2 regions of the Paenibacillus provencensis genome follow, and region 2 is predicted to be linked to the other one. Evidence: riboswitches for the same ligand, from Rfam matches in the RefSeq annotation. Region 2 holds a riboswitch; the other holds the start of a gene.
What was found. A riboswitch is a leader RNA that binds a small molecule or an ion and turns the genes downstream of it on or off. The one in region 2 is predicted to bind glycine.

Region 1 (6,621 bases), on a different contig from region 2:
GGGGAGCCGGTATTTATATGGCGGAATATGCGAAACCAGGCAAGATTACTAACTTTATACGATTGGTTGTTGAAGTACTATCCTCTTTCCCTTCCATCGTTATCGGTTTGTTCGGTTTGCTATTACTTGTTAACACCTTTGGATTTGGCTTCTCACTCTTGTCCGGTGCACTTGCGCTCGCCGTATTTAATCTGCCGCTGATGGTACGTACGACAGAGCAGGCCTTCCGTTCCGTTCCGACGGCGCAGAAGGAGGCCGGTCTTGCACTCGGCTTGTCCAAGTGGAAGATCATTACTTCCATTTTGCTTCCGGTTGCGCTGCCTAGCATGATCACGGGTACGATTCTTGCTGCCGGACGGATCTTCGGTGAAGCCGCAGCGCTGATGTATACAGCCGGCATGAGTAGTCCGCCGCTTGACTTTACGGACTGGAATCCGTTCAGCGAAAGATCACCGCTGAATCCGATGCGTCCGGCAGAAACACTAGCCGTGCATATCTGGAAAGTCAACAGTGAGCAGCTTGCGCCTGATGCGCTTGAGATTGCGGCAGGAGCTTCGGCCGTTCTCGTTATCCTCGTTCTTATCTTTAACCTGCTTGCGCGCTGGCTTGGACGTGTTGTATATCGCAAGTTGACAGCGGCTAAGCGTATGAACTAGTAGAATCGGCTTTTTGTATATAGGGAGGTACTTTGAATAATGCCACAACAACCTTTTAGCACAGAGGATCTGAGTGTTTTTTACGGCGAGAAAGAAGCGGTGAAGGGAATCAGCATGGAGTTCCCCAAGAATACCGTAACTGCCTTGATTGGTCCTTCTGGATGCGGTAAATCCACGTTCCTGAGATCCTTGAACCGAATGAATGATGAGATTTCTGGGGCTCGCGTTACAGGTCATATATGGATGGACGGCAAAGACCTGAATGCGCCAGGCACAGATGTTATCAAGCTTCGGCAGAACATCGGAATGGTGTGGCAGAAGCCAAACCCGTTCCATAAATCGATCTATAACAATGTTGCGTTTGGTCCGAAATACCGCGGTGTCAAGAGGAAGAAGGATCTGGACGAAATCGTGGAAAAAAGCTTGCGTCGTGCCGCTCTGTGGGACGAGGTCAAAGATCGTCTTAACGATTCTGCCCTGGCCCTGTCGGGTGGACAGCAGCAGCGTCTATGCATCGCTCGCGCCCTGTCGGTAGAGCCGCAGATATTGCTGCTGGATGAGCCGGCTTCGGCACTAGACCCGGTATCCACAGGTAAGATTGAAGAGCTGATTACCGAGCTCAAAAAAGATCTGCGTATCGTTATCGTTACTCATAATATGCAGCAGGCAGCCCGGATTTCAGATTTTACAGCGTACTTCTACTTGGGTAATCTCATGGAACGTGATGTAACGGAGAAAATCTTCTCTAATCCGGAGAACCAATCGACTCAAGAATATATTATGGGACGTTTCGGCTGATCGGAGATTATCGAGAATTCATAATGATCAGATGAGCACAGCTTACGGCTTAAGAAGTCGAAGCTGTGCTTTTTTTGCATAGTGTCAGTTCTACAGGCTATTACAGAGTGGGATTCAGTAGATTCATACAGAAAAAGTATCGCTGTGCTCGGCGTATTTTACAGTATCGATCGTGCTTGTCCTCCTGTCGTTGGTGCTCTGGTTGATTAGTCTTCTCCGTTCGAGAAGTGGCTGTTTTGATGAAGCTAAGTCTATAGATCAGCCCAATGTAATTGCTCTATAATGACAGGTATAACAGGGTTAGATGTATAAGCGAATAACAAAGAATGCGCATAATATATCTTAAGAGAAGTGAATCAATTTTATATCATTTTGATCTATATATACTCTTGATTTAAGCAACTAAAGGTATTATGAAATTGATTCAACTCATTAGAAATAAATATAAATTGATTCAAGTAGTGAATAAATCTGAAAAAATCTTTATGGTGTGAGAAAAAGTAACATTATGCTGCTCTATATAAGGTTGGATCGTTACTTTTGTTGACATGTAGTCAGCTTATCGATTAATCTATTTATAGTGAGTTGGAAATTGATTCAGTACAAAAAAAGAATAGGACAGCGGATGAAGATCAATGGGAGAGATCACGTGGGAAACCATGTGACACCGAAGGAGCAAGCTGATAAGCACCCGGCTTATACAGCAGAATCTCTCAGGTAGAAGAACCTTGATTCGACGCAACTCTGGAGAGAGCCGATGCGCCGCCAAAGGGGTAAGTGAGAGTGAGGGCGATTGCTATGCGCCGGCCACTTCTGACGAAACTTTCAGGTACCAGGACAGAGAGAGGGGATGTACGCCCTTACTCTGTCCTTTTTTTGCGTGGAAGAACTGATATTTCTGCACAGAATAAGTTAGAACGATGAGAAATGGGGAGTTAAGATGACAAGGTTCAAGGATGTATTCTCAATTATCGGGCCGGCAATGACGGGACCGTCCAGCTCCCATACGGCAGGGGCCGTTAGACTTGGGCGTATCGCCCGGCAGTGGCTTGGGACGAGACCGGAGAAGGCGAAGATGATATTATACGGCTCTTTTGCCGACACTTATAGAGGACATGGAACAGATCTGGCGCTAATCAGCGGACTTATGAATATGGCTACCGATGATGAGCGAATTCCGGATGCAGAGGAGTGGGCTGAGAAGCTGGGAGTGGATTATGAATTCGTAACGAGCGGTCTTCCGGCGGCACATCCGAACACCGTGAAATTTGAGCTGTCAGCAGGAGAACGAACTTGCACGATGGTGGGAGCTTCCATTGGTGGAGGGAACGTTACCGTCTCTTTATTGGATGATTTTCGAGTGCAGCTGACAGGTGATTTTCCTGCGGTTGTGCTCAGGCATTCGGATAAAGCCGGAGTTATAGCTTCGGTAACAACAGCGATCAGTGAATCCGGCGTCAATATTGGGTTCATGCAAGTCGACCGCAAAGGCCGGGATGGTGAAGCGCTCACAGCGATGGAGACAGACACGGTACCGGCATCGGATGTACTCATGAGACTGAAGTCCCTGCCTCATATTTTTGATATCAAGGTCATTGATTTGAAGAAAGGGGACGATACGGATGCGGTTTAAGCATTTAAAGGATCTGAATGCGATCTGTACGGCTGGCTGAGCTGATGATTGAAGAGCAAGTGAAGGAGACCGGAACGCTAGAAATTGAGGTTGTGCAGCAGATGGCGGATTATTATCAGGTTATGAAGCAGGCTGTGCATAAAGGAATGAACGAGGATACAACATCGCGCAGTGGTCTGACAGGAGGAGACGGTCAGCGGGTGCGCCATTATTTGCAGAACAATCAGAGCTGTTCGGGTGATGCATCTACACTTGCTATGGCCTATGCACTTGGCGTGTCCGAAGTGAATGCTTCCATGGGAAGAATTGTAGCAACACCTACCGCGGGATCAGCAGGTATAATTCCGGGTGTATTCGTAAGTGCACAGGAGCGGTTTGGATGGGATGACGAGCATATGGTTAATGGTTTGTTCTCTGCAGGAGCGATTGGTTATGTCATTGCTAATAATTCCTTCATATCTGGAGCAGAAGGTGGATGCCAGGCAGAAGTCGGTTCAGCGATCGGGATGGCAGCGGGGGCAATGGTTGAGCTTCGCGGCGGAACACCGGAGCAGGTCGTGCATGCGGTCGGTTTAGCTCTTAAAAATACGCTTGGACTCATATGTGATCCAGTCGCAGGGCTGGTGGAGATTCCGTGCATTGTACGGAACGGACTCGGAGCGGTCACAGCGCTTGCAGCAGCAGATATGGCCCTCGCAGGAGTGCGGAGTGCGATTCCTTCTGACGAAGTGATCGATGTCATGCTCGAAGTGGGAAGCGCGATGCCAAGCCGTCATCGGGAGACGGCCCAGGGAGGACTCGCCCAGACGCCAACAGGCAAGAAGCTGACGAAACAGCTGGCAGACGCGAAGAAGGGGAAGACCGCGCCTAAGAAAGCAGCAGATTGAGAGCAATGCGGGGAACTGGCATAATGTGCGGTGTGCCAGAGGCATATGTTGAACTGCACAGTGGAATATCTCTTGTGTAACAATGAACGATGATTAAAGAAGCCAAGACGAATGCATAGGGAACTCGTGTGAATCCCTGTTTCGTCTTGGCTTCTTTATTGGGCGGGCGTTATTACGCTTGATTAAATATTTCACTAAGTAGTTTAATCGAGTGTAATCTTGCCTGATGGTCATAGATCGGGCTGGTTACAATGAACTCATTAGCGCCGGTTTGCTCCAGCATTTGATTCAGTTGATCACGAACACTTTTCTTGTCTCCCATAACGGAATAGCGGAGCTGCCCTTTCACAATCGCTTTCTCCTGCATATTCCAGTCCAGCTCGTCAACCGGAGGCTGCATGAGACCGAAGCGCCCACGGATCATATTCAAAAATTGTCTATGATGTGAAGTCGCAAGCTTGTGCGCTTCTGCATCTGTCTCTGCTACAAAAGCATTCAGAGCGACCATGGCATAAGGCTCCTCTAACACTTCAGAAGGCTGGAAGTTGTTATAGTAGTAATCCAGTGCAGGCAGCAGATAGTCTGGAGCGAAATGGCTGGCAAAAGAAAACGGCAGACCTTTGCGAGCCGCAAGCTCAGCGCTGAATCCGCTTGACCCAAGCAGCCAGATTGGTATATCCAGTCCACGCCCTGGATATGCATGCACCTGCATTGATGAGGTGGAAGTTGGTTTGAAAAAGTGCTGCAATTCTTCAAGGCGCTGCGGAAAGTCCTGACCGTCGCTTCCTGGTCCGCGGCGAAGGGCACGAGATGTCAGCTGGTCAGAGCCCGGAGCGCGTCCGAGACCGAGGTCAATTCTTCCGGGATACAGAGATTCGAGCGTGCCAAACTGTTCTGCAATGACAAGAGGAGCATGATTCGGCAGCATAATACCGCCAGAGCCGACGCGAATACGCTTCGTCCCGCCTGCAATATGGCCGATAACTACGGAAGTTGCAGAGCTTGCAATCCCCGGCATGTTATGATGCTCTGCCAGCCAGAAACGGTTATAACCAAGCTCGTCTGCATGCTGAGCCAGCTCAAGGGAGTTCTTCAGCGCACTGCTGATGTTAGAGCCTTCTGTTACCGTGGCCAGATCTAGAATGGAGAAGGGAATCTCCTGTAATTTCTTATGGGATGTAGATTCAGTAGTCATTGATTTGTAGTAAGCCTCCTTGTAGATAAAAATATATCGTTAATCTCTCGAGATGGGTACAAAAAAGAATAGCATTTTCATTATATCATAAATTATAGATATATGGATTTTGCATAAACCATAAAAAGAACAATCCATTGATTATTATGCAAAAATCCCGATACAGATGAACCAATATAGTAGCCTGGATTCATATTAGTTATGCGTAATTTAAGGTCATGGCATGCATGCAATAAAAAGCTGGCTCCATAGAGCGGAAAAAAGAGATGAAGTAGATAAAGAAAGGAGCAGATTTCTGGTTCTCTTCCCATGAATTCTGCTCCGGTTGTTGTATGATTTATATAAACAAATTGATGCCTGATTGATCGGCTTGTCCGAGATAGTATCCGACACCGCCGATCTTCACTCCATTAATCAGCTCTTCTTGCTGGATGCCCATTACATCCATCGACATCTGGCAAGCGACAAGCTCAACGCCCTGAGAGACTGCGGTGTCCATCAGCTCCTCAAGTGAGGAGATATTGTTATTCTTCATCACACCGCGAATCATCTTGGAGCCTGCACCCAGCATGTTCATACGGGAGAGTGGGAGCTTACGGCTTCCTCTTGGCATCATCATTCCGAACATACGGCCCATGAAATTCTTCTTCACATCAACCGGCTCGGTCTTCCGAAGAATATTTAGCCCCCAGAAGGTGAAGAACAGAGTAACCTTCTTGCCGCTCGCCGCAGCACCGTTTGCAATAATGAAGGAAGCGATCGCTTTATCCAGATCGCCGCTGAATACGACCATCGTTGTCCCTTCTGGTCTTGCGGCTGCCTGAGTCTCGGCTTGTTGTGAAGGCGAAGTGTTTGAATTCGCACCATCCTTCTGCAAACGAGCGCTAATTTCGCCGTTCGAGTGCTTGTCTACAGCGAGCACCGTATGACCTGACATGCGGGCAAAAGACTTCACATCCTCGTAAAATCCGGGATCGGTAGCGGTAATATGCAGGATTTGTCCTGCTTCCAATCGGTCCATCGCTTGCTTCGCTTCAATGAGCGGTCCAGGACAGGACAAGCCGCAGGCATCGAGCTTAATATCAGCATGGATGCGGCTTCCTTCTGGCAATGGACTTGTCTTATCAACAGACGGAACAGAGGCAGGGGATGATGTCACAGCGGATAACGAACCCGGTTCGGGTTCTAATCCAGTAGTCGAAGACTCAGTCTGCTGTCCAGTTGCGGTGAATGGCTCTTGTTCTTTTACTTCCTTTGCCCCTGATGACTCCGGCTTTTTGGGCTCAAATTTGCTCATCATATACGTCTTGTATCCTCCTGTCAGGTTACGTACCTTATATCCATGCTGCTGCAGGATGCGGGCTGATGTGTATCCCCGAAGTCCCACTTGGCAATACACCCAAATTTCTTTATTGCGGTCCAGCTCGGATAAACGATCTCTCAGCTCATCGA
Region 2 (6,621 bases):
CGACCAGTCCCTCTGCAGTTGAAGGAATAGTCACGGTCTCGAAGCCTGCAACTGTCGCACTGGCAGGGTTCGTACCATGGGAAGAGTCAGGCACGATGACCTTGGTGCGAACTTCGCCGCGGCTCTCATGATAAGCACGAATCATCATCAGTCCTGTCCATTCACCGTGTGCACCGGCTGCCGGCTGAAGTGTCACTTCGTCCATTCCAGTAAGACCTGCGAGGTCGGATTGCAGCTGATACAGCAGCTCAAGGGCGCCTTGTACACTTTCTTCCGGCTGATAAGGATGAATCTTCGCAAACCCGGTATAACGAGCAACATCCTCGTTAATCTTCGGATTATATTTCATCGTGCAAGAGCCTAGTGGATAGAAGCCGTTATCTACACCAAAATTGCGGCGGGACAAGCTTGTATAGTGGCGAACGACATCGACTTCATATACTTCTGGCAGTGCAGCTGCCTCCTTACGCAAAAACCCAGAAGGGATAAGCTCATTCTGACGTACCTGAGGCACATCAAGCTCGGGCAAGGAGTATGCGACGCGACCTGGTTTGCTTAGTTCAAATATCAGCTTCTGCTCAGGAGCTTCTGATCCTGCCGTTCTTCCAAAATCCAGTGCAGCTGTCTCGTTCTGAACCTGTGGTTTCTCTGCTTCAATCTTACTCACAGCAATCCCTCCAATACCGCTTTGAATTCATCGATCTCTTCTTTGCTCCGGCGTTCTGTAACGGCGATCAGCATATGACCACTTAGTTCCGGGTATTCACGTCCCAAATCATATCCGCCGATAAATCCTGCAGCGAGCAGCTTGCTCTGCACATCTTCCATACTCGAATTGTCGGGAAGCTTAATAACAAATTCGTTAAACGTCGGTGAAGTAAAAGGAGTGCTTACTCCTTCAATAGAAGTTATTGTCTGCTTGGCATAATGACTCTTCTGCAAATTAAGCTCCGACACATCCAGCATGCCTTGTTTGCCGAGCAGAGACATATAGACCGACGCACTTAGCGCAAGCAGAGCCTGGTTGGAACAAATATTGGAGGTCGCTTTTTCACGGCGGATATGCTGTTCACGAGCCTGAAGTGTGAGTACAAAGCCTCTTCTGCCATAACGATCCGTCGTTTGACCAACGATCCGTCCAGGAATTCTGCGCATATGGGCCTGTGATACAGCAAAATATCCACAGGTAGGACCGCCATAGGAGCCTGCAATTCCAAGCGGCTGAGCATCACCAACCACAATATCCGCACCAAGCTTGCCCGGAGCTTCCAGAAGTCCGAGTGAAATTGGATTCGCACTGACGATAAGGAGTCCTTTGTTTGGATGGATCAGGTCAGCTGCAGCCTGGATGTCTTCTACACTACCGAAGAAATTCGGACTTTGAATCATCACTGCAGCCGTATCTTCACTGATTGCAGCTGCGAGTGCTTCCATATCTGTAACACCATTTGTATAACCAATCTCAACGACCTCAAGATTCAGACCATGTGCGTAACTGGCGAGTACCTGGCGGGATTCTGGATGCACCGTACTCGATACAACCAGCTTTTTACGACGTGTCGCACTTGCAGCCAGATTACCTGCTTCTGCAAAGGCCGTTGCTCCATCATACATACTGGCATTGGCGACAGCCATTCCGGTCAGCTCGCAGATATAGGATTGGAATTCAAAAATCGCCTGCAGCTCGCCTTGGCTGATCTCTGGCTGATAGGGCGTATAAGCAGTATAGAATTCGGAGCGGGAAATGACATGGTTAATAACAGAAGGTACATGGTGGTCATAGATACCTGCACCTAGAAAGCTTGCGTGTGTATCTGCGTTCACATTACGTCCGGCAAGGCGGGACATATGACGAGTAAGTGCGTATTCGTCCAGCTTGGATGAAACAGGGAGTTCGCCTTTAAAGCGGATCTCTTCAGGAATGTCGGAGAAGAGATCCTCCATCGTTTCCGCTCCGATTGCTGCCAGCATTTCCGCCTGATCTTGTTCCGTCATCGGTAGATAACGATTTGCCATTATGAATTCGCTCCTTTTGCCGCTTGGGCTGTAGGTTTTGGTCTTCTATAGAATGGGGTTTTGATCACTTCTGCCTTGAGGCGTTTCCCCCGGATTTCGACTTCAACAGTGGTGCCTGGTTCTGTATACTGAATATCCAGCAGTGCAAGGCCCAGATTGCGTTTGAGTGTAGGCGACTGGGTACCAGTCGTTACCTCACCGATTTGCTCTCCCTCTGCATAGACCGGATAATGAGAACGCGGAATGCCTCGATCCGTAATCTCGATACCGACGAGTTTGCGGGTCAGGCCTTCCTCTTTTTGCTTCACCAGTGCATCCCGACCGATAAAGTCACCAGCAGCCAGCTTCACGAACATGCCAAGCCCGGCTTCAAGCGGTGTAATCGTAGAAGAAAGCTCCTGTCCATATAACGGGAGTTTAGCTTCAAATCGAAGTGTATCTCTCGCGCCAAGCCCGATGGGAAGCAGACCTTCATCTTCACCTGCGGCCATAAGCGCAAGCCATACTTTCTGTGCGTCATCGGCACTGACATAGATTTCGAATCCATCCTCACCAGTGTATCCTGTACGCGATAGAATAACGGTGCTGCCGCTCACTTCCGCACCGTCCACAAAACGGAAAGAGCCAAGCTCAGCAAGATTCACATCGGTCACTTGGGATAGAATAGCTTCTGCCTTCGGACCCTGTAATGCAAGCAAAGCAGTTGCTTCCGATTCATTCACCAATTGAACGTTCTCAGGCAGATGGTCCTGCAGCCAAGTCCAGTCCTTCTCGATATTGGATGCATTCACAACGAGCATGAACAAATGGTCGCTGCGCTTGTAGACAAGCAAATCGTCCACTACACCACCAGTTGGATAGCACATGAGTGTGTATTGTGCCTGACCGATTTCAAGCAGGGATACGTCATTTGTCAGCATTCCTTGTAAAAAGTCTGCTGCATTCTCGCCTTCTACCCGAAATTCACCCATATGGGATACATCGAATAGTCCAGCCTGCTGTCTCACAGCCTCATGTTCTTTCTGGATTCCGCTGAAGGAAACCGGGAGCTCCCAGCCTCCAAAATCGATACAGCGTACATTTGGATATTGTTCATAAAGAGGGAAAAGCGGTGTTCTCAATAATTGGGACATAATTTTCACCTCGTAAAAAGCCGGCTTTCGGCTGTAATTTAGAAGAAGAATAAGTAGAGTTTTCAGAATAAACACTTGAAAAGGGAAAAAGGAAAAAGGGCTATTGGAAAATGGAAAAAGGACAGGCCAAAGAAAAATACACGCTAATAAAGCATGTGTTCTTCTTAGGCTCTGTCCTTGGTACCTGAGAGTTACCCCGCATGATGCTCACGAGTTTCCCCTTGGGTGATCCTTTATTAACATCGTTCGCTTATCGTAAGCAGCGAACGGTTATGGATGCTCTCCAGAGTCGCGTCCGGTAAAAGTCCTTTTTGCCTGAGAGATTCACCCTTTGCTTATCAATGGGCTTACTCCTTCGGCGTTACCATGCGGAAATGTCCCTGCTTACAAGCTGATAATGAACATCATACAACAGCTGTCAGAAGCTCAGAACGATGATCCTGCGGTAATCTCTCCCTTTACGTTCAACCGCTTAATGGGCTAGAATGTTCGGAAATAGCGAACTCTTCCGTTCAATCTAACGCTTATACTACATTAATACGTGATTAAATCCGAAAAGTCAAGGAGTATGTTAAATAAACATATTTTTTGTTAGCATTCTTGACATTGTGATGAGGATTGTTTTACGCTATGGGTGGAAAAAGGGCAGGAACCAGAGAAGAAACACAATTCTAACTTTTGAAAAAAGCGAGGCTGACGAGAACATGAGCGAAGTGATTAACGGTTTGTTGTATAGTAAAGAGCATGAATGGGTTCAAACGTTAGACGGAGATACGGTACGTATCGGGATTACTGAATTTGCTCAGCATCAGCTGGGAGATATTGTGTTTGTGGAGCTGCCTGAAGTTGGAACGGAAATTAACAGTGACGATAGCATTGGTACCATTGAATCGGTTAAGACCGTATCTGATTTGTTTGCGCCAGTAAGCGGAACAATCGTCAGTGTTAATGACAAGCTTCAAGACGAGCCGGAGCTTGTAAATGCTGCACCATATGGTGACGGCTGGATGATTGAAGTGAAAATAAATGGAGATTCCAAAGCTGCTCTTACTAAACTGCTGGATGCAGATGCGTATCGCGCGCATACTGAAGAGTAAGAATATATTTATTTTAATTATCTATAATATATAACGCGTTTGTTTAAATTGTATGAGCTGATTTTCCTGTCTTAAAGGGGAGATCAGCTTTTTTGTATTATTTCGGCTTATAACACTTAGGTATAACTGAACTGAACATGGATTATATCTGTTATGGTAAAAAATGTTTCTCGTGGAACGAAACTCATGGGGTTAATTAATTTTATAAAATCCATCTTGATCCTTTGAAATATGAATCGAAACCGGCTTAATTGCCGAATTCTGATGTTGAGACTGACTTGTTACCGTTATGCTGGTTTCACTTACTGGTGTAGCTGCAAGAGGGGACCAATAAATGGTGTTTCCTTCTTTCAACTCAAGTGATGCTCCCGATGATCTCACCTGCTTGCCAGCCGAACCTTCCTTAACCAGTAATTCACCAGAGGAAGTTGCTATAATTAGTGGGAAATTATTATGATCTTCACTTATTTCGATTGGGAATCCGGGAACGCTGCTCATCACCACAGAATATTTATCTAGCGGGAATGCGACTTGAAGGGAGCTGTGACCATCGTACTCTGATGATATGTTTGAAGGTGGAGATATAGCAGAAGGTACATTGGGCCACAGAATGAACGCGAAGGCAAGAAGGATGGAAGAGACGGTAAGAGTAAATACTTTTGACTTGAATGATGATTGTGTCCTCATGACATGGGTCTTCATAATGATAACCTCCCGGAAAGATTAGTATATATTTTATATAACGTTCACTTGCCGCTAAAGTTTTGAATATACAATCATTCGCATATGAAATTGATTGATAAGGTGAAAAATATCCAGGCAGCTTAGACTTCGTCCGTTCCCCTGGCATGAAACTCGGTCACACATGCTTCACACACACATGCCTTGCGTCTCTGCTCGTCCGGAATACGTGACAGCAGCTCCTTGGGCACAGACTGGCTCATGCACCAGCATTCAGTGTGAGGTTTCCCGGCTGCATTGGCACATCCATTAGGCTTGTGGCATAAGGGGCAAATGTGCGGATTGATGTCAATCGTTAAGGAGGGCATCTTTTTCACCTGCTTATTATTAGTCTGTTGGCTGTACAAAATCGACCAGTATCAAGAAAATGAGCATCCGTGCAATCACGATACCGTATTCAAATTTAAGCTTAAGTCTATCATATGGGTAACTGAATCCAAAGTCATATTTGTACGTAAGCCAGGATATGAGCTTACCTAAGAAGTAAAGTATTTTTCATGGAAATGTTAAAGACGGACGAGGAGAGACAAATCCCCGCCCGTCTTGGGTTATTCAATTGCATAATTCCGCTTATTCAAATGAACATTTAAGACTCGTCTTTTGGCATTTCTATACTGAGACCCGGAACATGCTTCTTGGACATTTGCTTTCGTTTTTTTCGAATCTCCTTAGTCTGGGAGACAACGTCAAAATCGTAGTCGTCCGGGTAAAGCTCCTCGCCTGCAATATGAAGCTTCACTCGCTGCTTGGCAATTTTCAGCTTTTTTCCTCGAATAAGTACGGTAAGCTTGCCTTTTGCATCCTCTGCTTCGACGATAATCCCCCCTTCCTTCATATAAGGGATGTGCACCCTGTCACCAACTTGCAGCGGCCGGACCGGCTGAGCTTCCACATCGCTTGGTTGAGGTCTCTTGGCATGGGCAGCGCTGGATTCTCGGCGGTCGTTATTCACCCGATTTGTATTGTCACGGGTTAGATCTTGAGGATCTAAACTTCGGGATTCCGCGAGGTTGACCTCGTTACCGCTGGATTTCGATTCCCCTAACGAATCAGCATTCCCTGTCAATGATGTGGCAGAGATCTGTTTGGAACGCTCAATGATATACGGCGGAATTCCGAGCTTTAGGGCAATGGCATAAGCATAGCTGTTTCCTGCTTCCCCAATCGTCAGCCGATATAACGGCTTTAATGACTCGGTATCAAATTCCATGCGGGCATTTTCGAATCCGTTAGCCGAAGCTGCGAAATTTTTGATCTCCGAAAAATGGGTTGTTGCCACGACAGTAGCCTGCCTTCTATGCATCTCTTCCAGCAGAGCAATGGATAGTCCGGTTCCCTCCCCAGGATCTGTACCCGAAGCCATTTCATCAATAAGAATGAGCGTTGAGGGGCCCGCCATCTTCAGAATCTCGATGATGTTCTTGATGTGGGCAGAGAACGTACTGAGCTGATGCTCGATACTCTGACCATCTCCGATATCGACGGCAACTTGCTCAAATACGCTCAGCTGGCTGCCTTCTCCAACAGGGACTAGAAGTCCGGACTGGGCCATCAGCGTCAACAAGCCGATGGTCTTGAGGCACAATGTTTTACCGCCGGTATTGGGACCTGTAATGATCAAGGACTTGAATGCA

Region 1: it holds a riboswitch for glycine, as region 2 does, so the genes downstream of both, sdaAB (L-serine ammonia-lyase, iron-sulfur-dependent subunit beta) here and gcvT (glycine cleavage system aminomethyltransferase GcvT) in region 2, are expected to answer to the same signal.

Annotation. Positions count from the first base shown of each region.
Region 1 covers NZ_JBHTKX010000003.1:121,427-128,047, forward strand. The annotation lists gene pstA (phosphate ABC transporter permease PstA) at 1-656, shown strand, start outside; gene pstB (phosphate ABC transporter ATP-binding protein PstB) at 696-1,454, shown strand; glycine riboswitch at 2,081-2,192, shown strand; gene sdaAB (L-serine ammonia-lyase, iron-sulfur-dependent subunit beta) at 2,395-3,087, shown strand; partial or broken gene sdaAA (L-serine ammonia-lyase, iron-sulfur-dependent, subunit alpha) at 3,077-3,974, shown strand; gene ACFQ3J_RS19305 (LLM class flavin-dependent oxidoreductase) at 4,147-5,169, opposite strand; gene ACFQ3J_RS19310 (FAD-dependent oxidoreductase) at 5,507-6,621, opposite strand, start outside.
Region 2 covers NZ_JBHTKX010000007.1:44,449-51,069, reverse strand. The annotation lists gene gcvPB (aminomethyl-transferring glycine dehydrogenase subunit GcvPB) at 1-616, opposite strand, end outside; gene gcvPA (aminomethyl-transferring glycine dehydrogenase subunit GcvPA) at 664-2,019, opposite strand; gene gcvT (glycine cleavage system aminomethyltransferase GcvT) at 2,016-3,149, opposite strand; glycine riboswitch at 3,317-3,440, opposite strand; glycine riboswitch at 3,442-3,617, opposite strand; gene gcvH (glycine cleavage system protein GcvH) at 3,854-4,246, shown strand; gene ACFQ3J_RS23865 (hypothetical protein) at 4,439-4,948, opposite strand; gene ACFQ3J_RS23860 (cysteine-rich CWC family protein) at 5,071-5,295, opposite strand; gene ACFQ3J_RS23855 (endonuclease MutS2) at 5,574-6,621, opposite strand, start outside.